Regions from separate parts of the Peribacillus sp. FSL H8-0477 genome, predicted to be linked through region 1. Evidence: riboswitches for the same ligand, from Rfam matches in the RefSeq annotation. Region 1 holds a riboswitch; each other region holds the start of a gene.

The links. A riboswitch is a leader RNA that binds a small molecule or an ion and turns the genes downstream of it on or off. The one in region 1 is predicted to bind S-adenosylmethionine.
Region 2: linked by a shared signal. The riboswitch ahead of MHI18_RS12335 (O-acetylhomoserine aminocarboxypropyltransferase/cysteine synthase family protein) and the one ahead of ssuE (NADPH-dependent FMN reductase) in region 1 are both predicted to bind S-adenosylmethionine.
Region 3: linked by a shared signal. The riboswitch ahead of MHI18_RS12615 (methionine ABC transporter ATP-binding protein) and the one ahead of ssuE (NADPH-dependent FMN reductase) in region 1 are both predicted to bind S-adenosylmethionine.

Annotation. Positions count from the first base shown of each region.
Region 1 is NZ_JBBODE010000003.1:114,925-121,053, reverse strand. It holds gene pdxR (MocR-like pyridoxine biosynthesis transcription factor PdxR) at 1-1,160, opposite strand, end outside; gene pdxS (pyridoxal 5'-phosphate synthase lyase subunit PdxS) at 1,282-2,169, shown strand; gene pdxT (pyridoxal 5'-phosphate synthase glutaminase subunit PdxT) at 2,171-2,761, shown strand; SAM riboswitch class I at 2,849-2,954, shown strand; gene ssuE (NADPH-dependent FMN reductase) at 3,064-3,609, shown strand; gene MHI18_RS21700 (MerR family transcriptional regulator) at 3,647-4,540, opposite strand; gene MHI18_RS21695 (phytoene desaturase family protein) at 4,684-6,129, shown strand, end outside.
Region 2 is NZ_JBBODE010000002.1:91,834-97,962, reverse strand. It holds gene MHI18_RS12355 (YcnI family copper-binding membrane protein) at 1-572, shown strand, start outside; gene yhfH (protein YhfH) at 754-891, shown strand; gene yhfH (protein YhfH) at 911-1,048, shown strand; gene yhfH (protein YhfH) at 1,078-1,215, shown strand; gene MHI18_RS12335 (O-acetylhomoserine aminocarboxypropyltransferase/cysteine synthase family protein) at 1,322-2,638, opposite strand; SAM riboswitch class I at 2,733-2,841, opposite strand; gene MHI18_RS12330 (Nramp family divalent metal transporter) at 2,946-4,229, opposite strand; gene MHI18_RS12325 (SEC-C metal-binding domain-containing protein) at 4,420-5,463, opposite strand; gene MHI18_RS12320 (NUDIX hydrolase) at 5,638-6,051, opposite strand.
Region 3 is NZ_JBBODE010000002.1:159,955-166,083, forward strand. It holds gene MHI18_RS12595 (CheR family methyltransferase) at 1-657, shown strand, start outside; gene MHI18_RS12600 (PP2C family protein-serine/threonine phosphatase) at 692-1,831, opposite strand; gene MHI18_RS12605 (CsbD family protein) at 2,153-2,317, opposite strand; gene MHI18_RS12610 (alpha/beta hydrolase) at 2,390-3,145, opposite strand; SAM riboswitch class I at 3,207-3,309, opposite strand; SAM riboswitch class I at 3,502-3,606, shown strand; SAM riboswitch class I at 3,688-3,786, shown strand; gene MHI18_RS12615 (methionine ABC transporter ATP-binding protein) at 3,862-4,893, shown strand; gene MHI18_RS12620 (methionine ABC transporter permease) at 4,883-5,533, shown strand; gene MHI18_RS12625 (MetQ/NlpA family ABC transporter substrate-binding protein) at 5,550-6,129, shown strand, end outside.

The DNA of each region.
Region 1 (6,129 bases):
ATCGTAGAAGAATAGGGCTTAATTGAGGCTAATACCCTTTCTAACTTACGACGGTAAAGTTTACGCATTCGATTCAAATGTTTCTCGAAGTCACCCATTCTCATAAATTCCGTTAAGATATGTTGATCTATTCGTGAAACAGTAGAGTGGTAGAAAGAGAGATTTTGCTGATGCCTAGTGAGCAGCTGTTTTGGCAGGACCATATAGCTGATTCGAATGGATGGCATAAGTGATTTTGAAAACGATCCTAAGTAGATGACTTTCTCTGTGTTATCTAAGCTCTGTAGGGAGGGAATTGCTTTACCAGTATATCGAAATTCACTATCATAATCGTCTTCAATAATAAATCGATCTGTATGCCCGCTGGCCCAGTTTAATAATTGTGTCCGTCTGTTAACAGACAAAACGGTTCCGTAGGGAAAGTGATGGGAAGGGGTCACATAAACGATATTAATCGGTGAGTTCTCGACATTTTTCACGATAAGGCCTTCTTCATCTACCGCGAGTGGATAGACTTGGTGATTATAGCAAGTTAAAATTTGCTGTATCAGATGATATCCGGGATCTTCGACACCATAAATGGTGGTTGGATTTAACAATAGAACGAGCTGCTGTAAAAGAACCTCAATTCCAGCCCCAACAATAATTTGCTCTGGACTGCATTTTACACCTCTTGCATGGTAAAGGTATACTGCGATTTCATGCCGCAGCTCTATTTCTCCTTGAGAGTCCCCTAGCAGCAGCCATTCATGATGGTCTTCTTGCATACTATTTTTGGCATATTTTCGCCATTGTTGAAAGGGAAAGTTTTCTGTGTCAATCTGACTAGGATGAAAATCAATAGTAATTGAATTCTTTTGTTGATTCGTCTGTAAGGGAAGTGTACTTTTTGCCCCGATATATTCCAAATCTTCCGATGCCATCACGAAATAGCCTTTACGTGGAATAACCTCGAGGTAGCCTTCAGCGGTCAGCTGTTCGTAAGCTGTTTCAACTGTGTTTAAACTTATATGTAAGACATCTGCTAACTTACGTTTTGAGGGAAGCTTGGTTTGGAAAAGCAGTCTGCCTTCCGTAATTTCTGCTTTAATATGTGCGTATAATTGTTCGTACATTGGAATGGAACTGTCTCTATTTAATTCAACGGCTAACCTGTCCATCTAGTCTCCTACTTTCTCTGAACCCATCGTTTTATATAAAACTGACACTTTTAATACATTCACTTCATTTTTATACTAAAGAACAAATAGTAAAAAATCAAATAAATTGGGAGATGAAGAGATGAATAAAGTAATAGCAACGGATGCGATTAAACGAGGGATGGCTCATATGCAAAAGGGCGGAGTCATCATGGATGTTGTCAATGCCGAGCAAGCTAAGATTGCGGAAGCAGCAGGTGCAGTAGCTGTAATGGCCTTGGAAAGAGTGCCTTCTGATATTCGTGCAGCTGGAGGAGTCGCAAGAATGGCTGATCCAAGAATTACTGAAGCTGTACTGAATGCTGTCTCGATTCCTGTAATGGCAAAAGCAAGAATTGGACATATCGTCGAAGCTAGAGTGTTAGAAGCCATGGGGGTAGATTATATTGATGAAAGTGAAGTTTTGACCCCCGCTGATGAAGAATTTCATATCCTGAAAAGCCAGTTTACCGTGCCATTTGTCTGCGGCTGTCGCGATTTAGGGGAAGCTGCTCGGAGAATTGGTGAAGGAGCGTCAATGCTTCGTACAAAAGGTGAACCAGGTACGGGAAATATTGTGGAAGCTGTTCGTCATATGCGTAAAGTTCAGGCTCAAATTAGAAAAATAATCTTAATGAATGACGATGAATTAATGGTTGAAGCGAAGAACTTAGGAGCTCCATATGAGATTCTTAAACAAATTAAAAAAGAAGGGAAATTACCGGTCGTGAACTTTGCTGCAGGGGGTGTGGCTACTCCATCAGACGCTGCATTGATGATGGAACTCGGGGCAGATGGTGTATTCGTCGGTTCTGGCGTATTTAAATCGGAAAATCCAGAGAAGTTTGCCAACGCGATTGTTCAGGCAACGACGTTTTATCAAGATTATGAATTAATTGGGGCGCTTTCTAAGGAACTTGGATCTCCAATGACAGGTATTGATATGTCTAAGCTTGCTGCGGCAGACCGTATGCAGGAGCGAGGATTGTAACATGGCAGTTATTGGTGTATTAGCCTTGCAGGGTGCTGTGGAGGAACATCTGAAACAAATAATCAATACTGGGTCTGAAGCTGTTATTGTCAAACATCCTAAACAGCTAGAAAAACTGGATGGGCTGATTATCCCAGGTGGTGAAAGTACAGCGATTGGGAGGTTAATGGCTCGGTATGGATTTATCGATGCAATTAAAGATTTTTCTAATCAAAAAAAACCAATATTCGGTACCTGTGCCGGCATGGTCCTCGTTGCCAATGAGCTTGAAGGGTCTGAGTCTGCTCATTTAGAAATCATGGACATCATCGTTAAACGAAATGGTTTTGGAAGACAAATTGATAGTTTTGAAGCAAATATCGATATAAAAGGAATGGAGGCTCCTTTTCAAGCATTATTTATACGTGCACCGTATATTTTATCAACAGGTGATCAGGTTGAAATTCTAGCACGTATAGATGAAAAAATAGTCGCCGCCCGCTGTGATCATATGCTAGTCAGCGCGTTTCATCCAGAACTAACTGATGATAACCGTTTTTATAAAATGTTCAGTGAAATGGTTGAATCGTCAATGGTAAGCCATTCATCTTAACAGCTCCGAATATAGTAAATGAGTATGGTTTTTATATATAATCTTGACAGAAACTATTCGAACAATTATGATAATTACAACTTAATATTCTTATCAAGAGAAGCTGAGGGACTGGCCCTTTGAAGCTTCAGCAACCTATGCTTTCGAGCAAGCAGGTGCTAAATCCAGCAAGTAGTGTCTTGAGAGATAAGAGTAGATTCAAAATGTCCTCTTTCTCTATGAATGGGGATATTTTTGTGTGTTAGAAAAATTATTTCAAGCAGCAAGACGATAAAACACGAACCAGGAAAGGATCCTACACTATGAGTGAAATTGTAATTTTATCTGGGAGTCCTTCCTCCCCCTCACGAACAGATTTGGCGCTGGACTTTATAAAAGGAATTATTGAACAGCATGGATTTAAGGTAACGACTGTAAGCGTACGTGATTTCCCTGAAGGTGACTTAATTCATGCTCGGTACAATAGTCCTGAAATAAAAAAGTTCTCTGAGCTGATTGAAAAAGCGGATGGAGTGATTATTGGTTCTCCTGTATACAAGGCATCCTATACGGGTGTATTAAAAACGGTTATTGATTTACTGCCAGAAGGTGCATTAAAGAATAAACCCGTTTTACCAATCATGGTTGGTGGAAGTCCGGCACATTTATTGGCTATTGATTACGCATTGAAACCATTAATCGCCGTCTTGAAAGGACAGCCGCTTCAAGGAATCTATATAATAGACAAGAAAATTAACAAAGAAAATTTGTCAGCACCAATAGAGGATGAAAACCTATTACAACGAATTACAATTCAAGCAGAAGAATTTCGCGAAGCGATTCAAAAGGTACAGGTCATACACGTTTAAAAAGTAACAGCACTTCGGGTTATCCGAAGTGCTGTTTTCATTTCCGTTTAAACTCGATAAACCAGTTCTTCCACTCCTCAAGACCCCCATTTATTTGATAAAACGTTAAATCTGCAGGTAAGAAATTTGTCCCTTCACCCCCAATGACAAACGTGATGTCGTTAAAGGAACGTGATAATTTCGTTATCATTTCTTGGATGCTTTCACTGCTCTGTTTGATGGTCATAGAAATGCACACCAATCGGATTTGATTAACAGCAATCATTTTTTCTAAATAGTCTACAGGTGTATTTTGTCCGAGGAAATAGACCTGAACTCCACGTTTATTAAGAAATAGGGAAAACAATAACAGACCGATTTTATGCTGCTCGAGTTCTGGACAAAGAGCGATTGCCCGCACTGCCAACGGCTGCTCTGGTACCTCGATAAGAAAGGATTGAATCCTCCGTTCAAGAAAACTGCTGATTAAGTGCTCTTGCGCAACACTTAGTCTTCCGTCAGCCCATTCGTTCCCAATTCTATGTAAAATAGGGATAAAAATATAATGACAAACTTCTTCAAAATCATACATAGCGAGACTGATGTTAATTAGTTTATCAGCAAGCTTCATTTCGTAATTGATGAGTGCATCAAATAACTCTGCGGAAAAGTCCTCAAAGCTTCCTCCCCCGAATTGTGGGGGGATTTTTTTTTGGTTCTGGGATTCCATTCCCCTCCGTTTTTTTAAAAGCTCCATCGTTTGTCCTAATGAAATTCCCTTTTCTTCTTTTTGTTTCTTGACCCAAATAATATCATCGATATCTTCAGCAGAATAGAGACGATGCCCACCATCTGCTCGTTTAGGCTGGATAATTCCGTATCTCCTTTCCCATGCTCGTAATGTGATGGAAGAGATTCCGGTCATTTCAGAGACTTTTTGAATTCCAAACATAGTTACTCACTCACTTCCTGTATAACCAATGTATAAGTTTTTAGAAAAATTAACGAAAAACAATTGTACATATGTTATACATTCATTATAATAACATTATACAATACGTGTACATGATTTTTTTAAATTTAGGGGGAATAAATGTGGAAATAAATAAAAAAGTTAGTATTATCGGTGCTGGACCAGGAGGATTGGCAGCGGCAATGCTTTTGAGTTCCAAGGGGTTTGACGTCACTGTATTTGAAAAACAACCCTATATCGGAGGGCGCACATCAAGAATTACATTAGGTGATTATTCGTTTGATATGGGTCCTACTTTTTTTATGATGCCTCAATTGTTAGAAGAGTTATTCGAGTCTGTTAATCGAAATTTACATGATTACGTAGACGTTCAAGAAGTTGATCCGTTATATACCTTGAAATTCGAAGATGGCGTTTCGTTTTCTCCCACACGTAAAAGGGAAGAAATGCTCGCGTTACTTAAACAAACCTTTCCAGGTAATGAAAAAGGGTATGAACGTTTTATGACCAAGGAAGCAGAGAAATTTGATTCCGTCATGAAGCTTTTACAACAGCCGTTTTCAAAGCTGACAGATTATTTGACTCTAAATATGCTGACTGCTTTACCTAAAATAAATGCTCTCGATACAGTTTACGGACAGCTATCAACCTACTTTACTGATGAACGATTAAAATGGGCCTTTTCTTTTCAAACGAAGTATTTAGGGATGTCTGCTTGGAATTGTCCCGGAACGTTTACGATTCTCTCCTATTTAGAGCATGGATTTGGATTGTTCCACCCAACAGGAGGGTTGAATCAGTTATGTAAGGCAATGGCGGATGTGACGATTGAATATGGCGGCACGATTAAAACAGGAACTGGTGTCAAAAAGGTCATTGTTGAAAATGGAATCGCCGTTGGATTGCATTTAGAAAATGGTGAAATCGTTGAAACAGATGATGTCATTATCAATGCAGATTTTGGTCATGCAGCTACCCATCTTTTTGATCAAAAAGATTTGAAGAAATACCGCAAAGAAAAAGTAGAAAAGAAAAAACTATCATGCTCAACGTTTATGCTTTATTTAGGCATTGATGCAGAGGTAGAACTCCCACATCATATGATTCTCTTTGCGAAGGATTATAAAAAAAATGTCGATGAAATGACAAAAGAAATGGTCTTGTCTGCTGATCCATCTATCTATGTACATAATCCTTCTCGTATAGATCCTACCCTTGCTCCCCAAGGTAAATCTGCCTTAATGGTCTTAATGCCGGTTCCTAACCTTCAGGCCGACATTAATTGGGAAACAGAAAAAGAAACGATTAAAGAAGCTATGCTCAAGCGGCTGGAACAGGAGCCTGGGCTGCATGATATTCGTAAGCTTATAGAAACAGAACGAATCATTACTCCACTAGATTGGCAGAATGATATTTACGTCTATAAAGGGGCTACCTTCAGTTTTGCACACAGTCTTGATCAGATGATGTATTTGCGTCCGCATAACCAATTTGAAGATGTTCAACATTGTTTTTTAGTAGGCGGAGGTACACATCCAGGAAGCGGACTGCCTACAATATTTGAATCC
Region 2 (6,129 bases), on a different contig from region 1:
CTTCCGCCTGGGAAACTTACACCATAAAGGTACCCGTTGAAAAAGACATTCCCACAACCAAAGTCGTTATAAAGATACCAGATGGTGTAACGTTCGTTAATTACCAACAAGTTGCGGAATGGGAGGTAACGCTGGATAAAGGTTCATCTAACACTGTTCAAACAGTTTCTTGGACGGCCACAGGTGAAGGAATCCTAGCTGGACAATTCCAACAGTTTACATTTGTAGCGAAAAATCCGGAGAGTGAAACTGATATTGCATGGGATGCTTTTCAGTATTACAAAGATGGCAGCATTGTTGAGTGGAATGGAAAAGAAGGTTCGGCAACACCTCACTCAGTAACGAAGGTAAGTACGGCCAGTACGTCGCCTAAACAACAGGATAGCCACCATGAACACGATGCTGTAGAAACAGAACAGATGGCACCTGACAAAGGGACAGAGACAGAGTCGAACAAGGCCGACGTGGAAGATACTGATTCTCCAAGCCAGACTGCTCCTCTCATCCTTTCCATTTCTTCGTTGATTCTTTCTATAGCAGCTATTATTCTTGCCGTTCGGAAGAAAAAATAAAAAGTAAAAGAAAGTAAAAGGGCTTGCCTCATGGCAAGTCCTTTTACTTATTTATAAATTATCAGATTTTTTAATTTTTTTATTATAAAAACCTATACATTTCTAAATCACGGGTATATACTGTATTACAACAAGAAACAAAAATAACAAACTGTACTATAAAAAGGGAGGAAACCTTACCATGCAAACTAAAAACCCAATGGAATTTTTCAGAAATCTGCCATCTAAACAATGTTCGGAATGCGGTGATGTAGTCCATGAACAAGCAGAATCCTACCTAATGGAATGTGACCGCTGTTTAGCAAAAAGAGAAGATTAATCTTGAGGAGGAAACTACTATGCAAACAATTAAACCAATGGAGTTCTTCAGAAACCTTCCGCCAAAACAATGTCCCGAATGTGGTATTGAAATTAGTGAGCAAGCAGAATCTTACTTAATGGAATGTGATCACTGTTTGGCCAAACGTGAAGATTGAAACGGACTCATACTAAGGAGGAATAAATAATGCAAATCATTAAATCTAAAGAATTTTTCAGAAATCTTCCGTCCAAACAATGCCCCGAATGCGGAACTCATATCAATGAACAGGTTGAATCGTACCTAATGGAATGTGATCACTGTTTGTCTAAACGAGACGAATAAAAAATAACCCCTGATTTTCAGGGGTTATTTAATGTTTTGAACACCTACGCAGTTTTGACCCATTCACCCAGATCACCAAAATCCACTAATAATAAAGTTATCTCTTTCACCCCTTGCTCGCTTCGCTATATTTAACGGCTGCTTCAAGTGCTTGGTCAATATCATTAATAATGTCCTCAATATCCTCAAGTCCAATTGATAGTCTGATTTGCTCAGGTGTAACCCCCGCTTCAACTTGTTCTTCTGGAAGCAGCCTCGAATGAGTTGTACTCGCTGGATGGATGACCAATGTCTTGGAATCACCAACATTCGCAACATGTGAAAGAAGGTTAACCGAATCAATGAACCTCTTCCCTGCTTCTAGCCCACCCTTTATTCCAAAGGTGAAAATGGATCCTGCTCCCTTGGGCAGATAAGTTTTAGCAAGCTCGTATTGTGGATTGTCTTTTAAGGTCGGATAATTAACCCATGCAACATGCTCATTAGCATCAAGAAAAGCAGCCACTTTTTCCGCATTGCTCACATGCTGGCGAACTCTGAGTGATAATGACTCAAGTCCCTGAATGAATAACCAGCCGTTAAATGGCGAAAGTGAAGCTCCCAAATCATGCCCCAACTCAAAACGTGCCTTTACAATCAATGCATTCGAACCACCTACTTCTAGATATGAACGATTATTAAGGCTCGGCTTTTTCACGGTAAATTCAGGATACTTACCGTTATCCCATGGAAACTTTCCAGAATCAATGATCGCTCCCCCAATTGAAGTCCCATGACCGCCAACAAACTTTGTAATAGAATGAACCACAATATCTGCTCCATATTCAAGTGGTTTTTGAAGGTATGGAGTGGTAAATGTACTGTCAACGACCAGCGGAATTCCCTTTTCATGGGCAATTTCTGAAAGAACCTTTAAATCAGCAATTTGAAGTCCCGGATTGCCAATCGTTTCAGTGAATACAGCTTTTGTTTTATCCGTAATAGCTGCGGCAACAGCAATAGGATCCCTTCCATCAACAAATCGTACCTTTACACCAAAGCGTGGAAAGGTAACCGAAAATAAATTATATGTTCCTCCATAAAGCGCATTGGTAGCAACGATTTCATCACCTGCCTTAGCAAGTGTTAACAGTGCTATAGAAATGGCCGCTTGCCCCGAGGATACAGCAAAGGCTCCATTTCCCCCTTCAAGCTGGGCAAGTCGTTTTTCCAATACCGCATTTGTCGGGTTCGCATTACGCGAATAGATGTAGCCCTCCTTTTCCATTTTGAAAAGCGAGGCCGCATGATCTGAATCCTCAAAACCATAAGACGTTGTCTGATATAAGGGTACAGCTCTTGACCGGGTTACTGAATCCATCACTTGTCCGCCATGTAAAGCGATTGTGTCAAAATTTAATGTCGTCTCTTCTTTTTTTGTCATTGTTTATGTCTCCTTTTATTTGGACTAAAAACAAAAAAACTCTTCTTACCAATAGATAAGAAGAGTTTTGTACATAAATAGACTACAGGGTCTCTTCTTATCTCTCGAACAATTTTTACGTTCGCTGGAATTGGCACAGTACTCATAAAGAGCCTTTTGCCGAGACTTCACAGGACCAGTTCCTCCATCTCTCTTGATAAGAATTTCATTATTTAATTGTAAAGCGTACTTATTCGGTGTGAATTAATCATACTTATTATTCAGAATATTGTCAATTATATTTACTAGTGAATCTTTACTACTATCTCTACATGAATGTTTTATATAACAAGTATGCATTCAGCACAATCACAATCCCTGCAATCATCCAAGCAAGTAATGTCGTCAGCTTTCGATTAACCAAACTCCCCATCAGTGACTTATTACTTGTGAAGATAATAAGAGGAACTAGAGCGAAAGCAATACCGAACGAAAGAATAACTTGGCTTGCTACAAGTGCTTTTGTTGCATTAATTCCGCCGATAATTATAATGAGCGGTGGAAGCATGGTAATTGCCCTGCGAAGATATAAGTTAATTCGTTTATTAATAAAACCTTGCATCACCACATCTCCAGCCATCGTTCCAACTGATGAACTAGAAAGACCTGCTATTAAAAGGCCAAGGCCAAAACAAAGAGCTGCAGCTGGTCCTAAATAGACACCAAACATTTCATAAGCAACACTTAGATCATCAGTAATCATATCTTTCTTAAAAAAAAGTGCTGCGGATACAACAAGCATGGCCATATTAATAGCCCCTGCAAAAATCATGGCAACCACAATATCAATACGTTCATATTTATATATTTTTTGTTTCTGTAAATCATTCACACCAATAATTCGATTCTGAGTCAAAGAAGAATGAAGATAAATAGCATGCGGCATAACTGTCGCTCCGAGTATCCCTGCAGCAAGTAAAATACTATCCGTCCCCTCAAACCGTGGTATGAACATACCACTTACAACCTCCGCAGCATCCGGCTTCGCTAAGAAAGTTTGAACGGCGAAAGCCAAGACAACCATCAGTACCATTCCGGTAATAACCGTCTCAAAGGTTCGGTACCCTCTTCTTTGTAATTCGAGAATCGCAAATGAACAAACTGCTGTGATTAAGGCAGCCGGCAGCATAGGGATGCCAAAAACCAAATATAACCCTAGAGCTGCACCAATAAATTCAGCGAGATCAGTGGCGATGATGACGAGCTCACTCTGAATCCATAAAAGAATGGAAGCAGGCTTCGAAAAACGGTCGCGTGCTACCTCTGGCAGGTTTTTTCCTGTCGCGATACCTAACTTTGCTGACAAGGATTGAATCAACACGGCCATGATATTAGCGACAACAATTACCCATAGCAGCAAATATCCATACGTTGAACCCGCTGTTATATTCGTCGCGAAATTCCCCGGGTCAATATACGCTACAGCAGCAATAAAGGCAGGTCCCATAAACGGCAGAATTCGTTTCCACCCTTTTACCTTTCCATCTAAAACTGCTTGAGCCGCTTTACTATTTTCATTAAGCGGAAGTAATGATGTTTTTGTTTCTTTCATCTCGATGTTCCCTCCTAACAAAACAAAGGCTTGCAACAAAGAATGTTTGCCATGCGAAACTTTTTGAATGGTTATAGTGTATGCCTATCCACATAATTTGTAAACACATTGAGCTTCAATAAAGTCTAAAAAGAGACAACAAAAAAACTGTCGAGAATCTCGACAGTTTGACTAAACAGGTACTTTTCATTTAGCGTGCAGGAGTAAGTTCCTCACTAAGTACAGTCTCAATTTCTTTAAAACGCTTAGAAATAGTGGATGCTCCTACACTATATTTCTCGGCAAGCTTCCCTTGAGAAAGACCAAATTCACCTGCTGAAATTTGCTTCACAGCATATTCCATAGCAGCTGCAAATGCTTCCGGCTTACGAATGACAGGTGATTCTTGCAGACAGAATGTGTTCCAAAGTTTCTGAGTTAACTGTATAAGCTCCTCTGGATACTCCTCCTGCTCCATCCCCTTTTGCAGAATTCGCGCAGTTTCTTCTTGCTTCTCATTTCCCCAATCAAGCCCAGCAGATTCGGAAAGTTCATTTCCTTTAACTACAGCAAACAGTGTATTCAGCACTTCAGGGAATTGTTTTACCATAAACTCTTCAGCTTGACCGCTAAATGCAGCCAATTGCTCTTTCATTGCTTCAAGAATTTTTTCAGTATGCTGCATTTCAATACTAATAAATGGTGTAAAGAAGCTCATGACTTCTTCCATTTCAACAGGATAGCCAAGAATTAAACTATCGCCGTCCATATTCTGTTCCCGATAGCCATCCATTGGAAGCGAATAGGTTTTCTTCGTAACAATATCCTCAAGAGACAACACGTCCTCATTGATTCCTTGAATCATTAGTAATGAAGGAGCCGTATTTACCCATGACTCAACGATTTCTTTCGTTTTTGTCCGGATAATTGAGTCACCCTGTTCAGTTAAATACTCTTCTAGTATCGTATGGCCATTGACGAGTGGTTGTGACAGCATGCTCCACATTCTAAAGTTAAATAAATATAAATCTTGTGTTTCCTCATCTAAAGTAGAATAAATTGGCTGTTTTTCCGCAAGTTTAACGATCTCATCTTGATACTGTTTTTCTGTATAATCGATAAGATCTTTCTGGATTTGTCTAGCTTCCTCGTAGTTGATCATTACAGGAATCTCCGTAACCTTACGTTCACAGCATTTCTTAAACTTTTTCCCGCTTCCGCATGGACAAGGATCATTTCTATTTGCTTTAATCATGTTGTTAGTAACCTCCAAAATAGTGCTATACACCATTGTACCAGAAATACAGCAATTAGATAAGAACGGAAGAATCCGGAAGCCGCTGGAAATTCACTTAAAAGAGGCAGTTTACGGTATTCTTACACTCTTATTCATTACTTCTATCCGTTTAACATGGATGTATAAAGTTATTTATTGTTTTCGAAATAAATAAGGTACAGAACCTTCTAATAAATTTAGAACCCCTCCAGGATGATAGGGGATGAACTGATTCGCCGCTTCTATCTCCACCCACTTTACCTCCGAAATTTCCGTTTTATTTTGTACACCAAGTTCTCCACCAGAAATCCGTCCCCTAAAGGTGATGAATAAAGGCTGATTTCCTCTTGCCGTAATGACGGCTTCATTGACAGCAACAATATGGCCCGCCTCTACAGTCAGACCTGTCTCTTCCTTTACTTCGCGAATAACAGCCTGTTTGATGTTTTCTCCATCCTCTACTTCACCACCCGGAAGTGTCCAGCCAGCCCCAACATTATTGACAATTAATACCTTTTCTTCAGCCTCATTGTAAATGAAAGCATAAGCTACAATCACTTTTTTCATCTAATCGCTCCCAGCACTATATAATAGGAAAACTCTTTTTAATATCGAACTAAAAAAAATCTTTTGTTTATGTTAGAT
Region 3 (6,129 bases), on a different contig from region 1:
AAAGTATTGTATGATAAAGGGTTTGTTGAGAAGTTGATTAGTGACTTTTCGATAAATGTTACGGAAATGTTTCGGGATCCAGATTTCTTCAAATCGTTTCGGACTAAAGTTATTCCACTTCTTCGAGAACTTCCTGAAATCAGGATATGGCATGCTGGTTGTTCAACAGGAGAAGAAGCCTTTTCGATGGCTATTCTTCTCGAGGAAGAAGGTCTTTATGATCGGTCGAAGATTTACGCAACCGATATGAATGAACGAGTTCTCGAACAAGCTGGAAAAGGTATTCTTCCATTGAATAGAATGCAGTCCTATACGAAGAATTACCTGCAGTCCGGCGGTAGTCAGGCTTTTTCTGAATACTATAGTACGGATTACCAATTTGCCTATTTGAATCCACCATTGCTGAAGAACATCACCTTTTTTCAACATAATCTTGTTACAGACGGTTCATTTAATGAATTTCACGTGATTATGTGCCGGAATGTGATGATTTATTTCAACAGTGAATTGCAAGAAAGCGTTAATCAACTATTTTATGATAGTTTATGTAAAGGTGGATTCCTAGGAGTAGGAAACAAAGAAACACTAAGAACTATGGATTACTCTGACAAGTATTCTGACTTTGACTGTAGAGAAAAGATTTATAAAAAATTATAAAAAAACGAGTATGCCCTTTAGGCATACTCGTTTTTTAATGGGCTTGGATAAACACCACGCACATATCGTCGGGTTGTTCAAGTTGCAGTTCTTGGGGCATGACGAAGTTTATTGGCTCTTCGTTTGAACCATCGAGCCATTTCTCTGAAATGACTGCTTTCAGTTGTTCAAGACCATCGATTCCGTCCTTTTCAACGGCTTCCATTACACCATCGGTAAATAAAAGCAGCTGAATTTTGTCTTTGTAGGAAAGGGTAGCTTTCTCAATTTTCATTTCAGGAAAAAACCCAACCGGACAGCTTCCAGTTGATAGAGGATGTATTTCTTCATCATCAATCATGGCAAAGCCAGGGGGATGCCCGGCATTCACATATTCTACTGTTTTTTCGCTGGTATCAATGATCATATAAATCGCTGTGAAATAATAATGAACTTCATTATCTTCTTTATTAAGAAGATTCATCCATCGGTTTAATTCAGTTATAACGGCTGTAGGATCTGTATAAGTACGAATCGCATCTCGTAATACAGAAGAAATAAACATACATACGAGTGAAGCGGTAATTCCGTGCCCCATCATATCTAATAGGATAATTGCGTACCGGTCTTTATCGATTCGGTGCCAGTAGTACATATCACCCGCGAGTTTATTCGCAGGTAAGTATGACGCCTTAATGAGCAGGTGATCATTTGCAACAGGTTCACTTAACAGACTGCTTTGTACTTGCATGGATAAATCAAGTTCATTGCGGATTTTTTCTTCTTGCATTCGGTGCCAGTCTTTCTCGTATTTTAGACGAAGGCCTACTCGAATTCTTGCGAGTAAATCGACTTTATTAATAGGTTTTAATATGTAATCAATTCCACCGACATCTAAGGCTTCTGCCACCTTATTAGAATCTTCAAGGGCGGTAACAAAGATGACTGGGATATCTTTTAAGTGTGGAATACTTTGAAGCTTCCTGCAAGCTGTAATTCCATCAATATCAGGCATCATAATGTCGAGGAGAATAATATCAACTGATGTTTCTTTATTTGGACCGTCTACCTCTAAATAATCATACATTTCCTGAGCAGAAGTCAGGGAGGTGAAATCTTCATAGCCGGCGCGCTTTAAAATTTTTTCTATAACAAAAAGATTTACCTGATTGTCATCTACGATTAGAATTTTCATTCTCTGCTTCTCCTTTAAACTTAACAAAAAATACGTATATATATTCTTATGGAATATAGAATCAAGTAGGTTAATTGTTAGATAATGGCGTAATACTTTTATTATAACGTACTTTTGTTTACAAATATAATTAGAGAGTGTTGAAAAATCAAGATAAGCAACCATAAAAAAACATGGCTCAAGTCAAAAGAGCCATGAGGAAAAATACCAATATACACTTCATTTACCCTGCTGAAATAAAAATAAACCTAAAATAGCATAAAACTTTTAAAAATAAAAAAACCGACTCCCTAGGGGGAGCCGGTTTTATATGGTAATACCTTAATCTTTTAATTTTCCAATTCCTTTTTGAATACTGCCTTTTACTTTATCTGCTTTTCCTTCTGCTTGTAGGGAAGGATCATTCTGTGCGTTACCAGCTTGATCTTTGGCCTCGCCTTTAACTTTATTTACAGTGCCTTTTACCTTATCAGATAATCCACTCATATAAAATTCCTCCTCATTAGCGTGATAATGTTCTTTACCCGGATTAGGAAGAGGGTAAACACATGTGGATGATTAAGAGGCCATTTTTTTAAGGACATAACGCTCAATAAAGGAAAGGGATGCCTCTACAATTTTATCCTTATCATAGTCTAGGGATGCTACGTGATAAGAAGAGGGTAAGTCCATACATTCCTTTTCAGAGGATGAAATACTTTGAAAAATTTCCATGGAACAATAAGCCGGAACTACGTGGTCATCAGGAGAGCTGCATATGAGAACAGGACAGGAAACGTGATGGAGCTTTTGCCGTAAATCCTGCATTAAGAGCAGTAATTGTTGAACTGCTTTAAGCGGAACGGAGGGATAGGTAATTTCATACGCAGCTGGATCATGAATATCTGGTTTTCCTTCTGCAATGAATCTGGGTGAATCTGCGTGTTTAAATGTTTCATACCACGGGACCTCGAGGGCAGCATTTAGCGTGACAATGCCGCTGCATGCTTCCTTTTCTGCTAATGTTAAAGCTAGGGTGCCGCCCATTGATTGACCAATCACAACTATATTGGAACAAGTTTTCTTAAGTGTGTTGTATGCATCTTCTATATTTTGAATCCAATCTTGGTAATAACAAGTCTCCATATCTTCTGCGCACGTACCGTGTCCTTTTAAAAGCGGGGCATATACAGTGAAGCCCGCCTTAGCGAAGCATTCGCCAATATAGGCAATGCTCTGGGGGGTACCGTTAAAACCGTGACAGATTAGAATACCAGTATGGTTTCCGGGTATGAAGAATGAATCAGCGCCGGAAATAATCGTCGAGTTTGACATAAAAATTCTCCTTTCAAAATAAAAAACCTTCTTCTTATAGTTGAGAAGAGGGTTTTAGCCGATTTCATCAACCAAAGCATAGCTTTGCTGGTAGGAGCACCTTTCCATTTAGGAGGTTGCTGTGAAGTCTATGAGCCAGTTCTCTCGTTCACTCTTGATACACGTGTATGAAGGGAATTCACTCGAAATGAAATTATTCCCACTTGTTTACTTGGGATTATCGTATCATGAAGCCTGAAAATATGTCAAGACCAGAATAAAACGAATTGTTTAAATGGTTTTAAAAAATAGAATAATCAATAAACAGGTTGACAAACGGTGTCAGTGTTTGTAAGATTGTATTAACTTAATATGCATTCTTATCCAGAGAGGTGTAGGGATTTGGCCCGTCGATACCTCAGCAGCAGATTCTTTTTAGAATACTGTGCTACTTCCAACAAGCATAGCTTGGTAGATAAGAGCGTACTGATCGGATATTATGATTGGAACCTCTTCTATTTGCAGAAGAGGTTTTTTGTTTGAAAATAAAAAACTATATAGATTTCTTATCCAGAGAAGCTGAGGGACTGGCCCAATGAAGCTTCGGCAGCGGACGCAGGTACCGTGCCAATTCCAGCAAGCTTTAGCTTGAAAGATAAGAAGAGGCAGTCTTTGGACTGCGCAGACCCTCTTCTTATTTAGAAGAGGGTCTTTTTAATAGAGATTGGGGGAGCATCATGATTACATTCGAAGGATTGGAGAAAGAATACCGCACGAAAGACAAAACCTTTAAAGCTCTTAATGGAATTAACTTAACCATAGAAAAAGGAGAGATATTTGGAGTGATTGGCTTCAGCGGTGCTGGTAAAAGTACATTAATCCGCTGTGTTAATTTCTTAGAAAAGCCGACAGGAGGGAGGGTGCTAGTTGATGGGCAAGACTTATTAACGCTGTCCCCTTCTAATATCCGAAAAGTAAAAAGGAATATCGGGATGGTTTTTCAGCATTTTAATCTCCTGCAGTCAAAAACAGTGTTTGCTAATATCGCTATGCCGTTGGTATTAGAAGGAGCACCGAAGAAACAAATCAAACAACGAGTAGAAGAACTGCTAAAGTTCGTTGGATTAAGCGATAAGGCAGGTGCCTATCCAGAACAACTTTCAGGTGGACAAAAACAGCGTGTTGGTATTGCGCGGGCGCTGGCTACACAGCCATCGATTCTGCTTTGTGACGAAGCTACATCGGCACTTGATCCACAAACAACAGGCTCGATTTTAAAACTTTTGAAAAAAATTAATGCCGAATATAAGATAACAATCTTGATGATTACCCATGAAATGTCTGTGATACGAGATATTTGCGACAAGGTCGCTGTGATCGAAGGCGGAGAAATCATTGAATCTGGCACTGTCTTTGATATATTTTCAAATCCCCAAACGAAAACAGCGCAAAACTTTGTTCATTCGGTTCTTAATGATTCCATTCCTGAATCAGTCAGGACTCTCGTTAAAGAACATAATCCAAATGGAAAGCTGTTTAAAATCAATTTTGTAGGAGCTTCTTCCGGGCAGCCTTTGTTATCGAAGATTGCTAAGAAGTTTGATGTTGATATAAACGTGTTGTTTGGGAATATTACGGAGCTTCAAGGGGTCCCATTTGGGCACCTAATTGTTGAACTCCGCGGACAAGAAAATGAAATTAAACGAGCTTATCTGCATATTCAGCAGGAGAACGTCAGCATACGGGAGGTAATTGCAGATGCGAGTTAGTAATGAAGAAATTATCGAAGCTTTTTGGGAAACCGTATCAATGGTCAGTATTTCACTACTATTTGCGGTAATCATTGGTCTCCCGCTCGGCATTTTATTAGTCGTTACAAGAAAGGGACATCTATTCGAAAATAAATTTATCTTTTCCATCCTAAGTACTGTGGTTAATATCTTCCGTTCGATTCCGTTTATTATCTTAATGGTAGCAATCGTGCCCTTAACAAGATTATTAGTAGGATCATCGATTGGAACAGCTGCAGCAGTCGTGCCATTGGTCTTTTATTCTGGACCTTATATTGCGAGGTTAATTGAAAACTCCTTGCTCGAAGTTGATTCAGGAGTTATTGAGGCGGCTGAGGCGATGGGAGCAACGCCTTTTCAAATTATTTTCCGATTCCTTATACCTGAAGCGTTAAGTTCACTTATTCTGGGGATTACCATCGCGACCATTGGGTTGATTGGTGCCTCGGCAATGGCTGGAGCTGTTGGAGGGGGAGGCCTAGGCGATTTAGCCATTACATATGGATATCAACGATTTGATACACAGGTCATGGTCATTACTGTTGTCATTCTTATTCTTATGGTTCAAGGGATGCAGACATTCGGAAATATACTTGCGAAAAAAATTAGAAGAAACTAACGAGGAGAGTGCAAACATGAAAAAATTATTCTTATTTATCATATTAGCTGTATTTTCGACTGTATTGAGTGCTTGTGGAGATAGTGAAGGATCAGGGGACAAGAAAGAAACAGTGAAAATCGGTATTAGCGGGACAGATGATCGAGTTTGGAAATATGTAGCCGAAAAAGCCGAAAAAGAAGGAATTGAAATCAAACTGGTAAGTTTCTCTGATTATGTGCAGCCAAATGTTGCGCTGGCAGAGGGAGATTTAGATGCAAATTCTTTTCAAACAGTGTCGTATTTCAATGCATTTATTAAAGAACGTAAGTTAGATCTAGCGCCGGTTGCTACAACGGTCATTGCACCGATGGGTTTATACTCAGAAAAACATAAAAGTATAAACGATATACCGAATGGCGCCACCATTGCGGTACCGAACGAAGCCACTAATATGGGCAGAGCCTTTTTACTCTTACAAGAAGCAGGTTTGATTACCTTGCCGAAGGATTTTGATGGCAATGGATCCTTGGACAAAATCGTGGATAACCCAAAGAACATTAAAATTGAACCAGTGGTAGCTGGGCAGACACCACGTGTCCTTCCTGATGTGGATG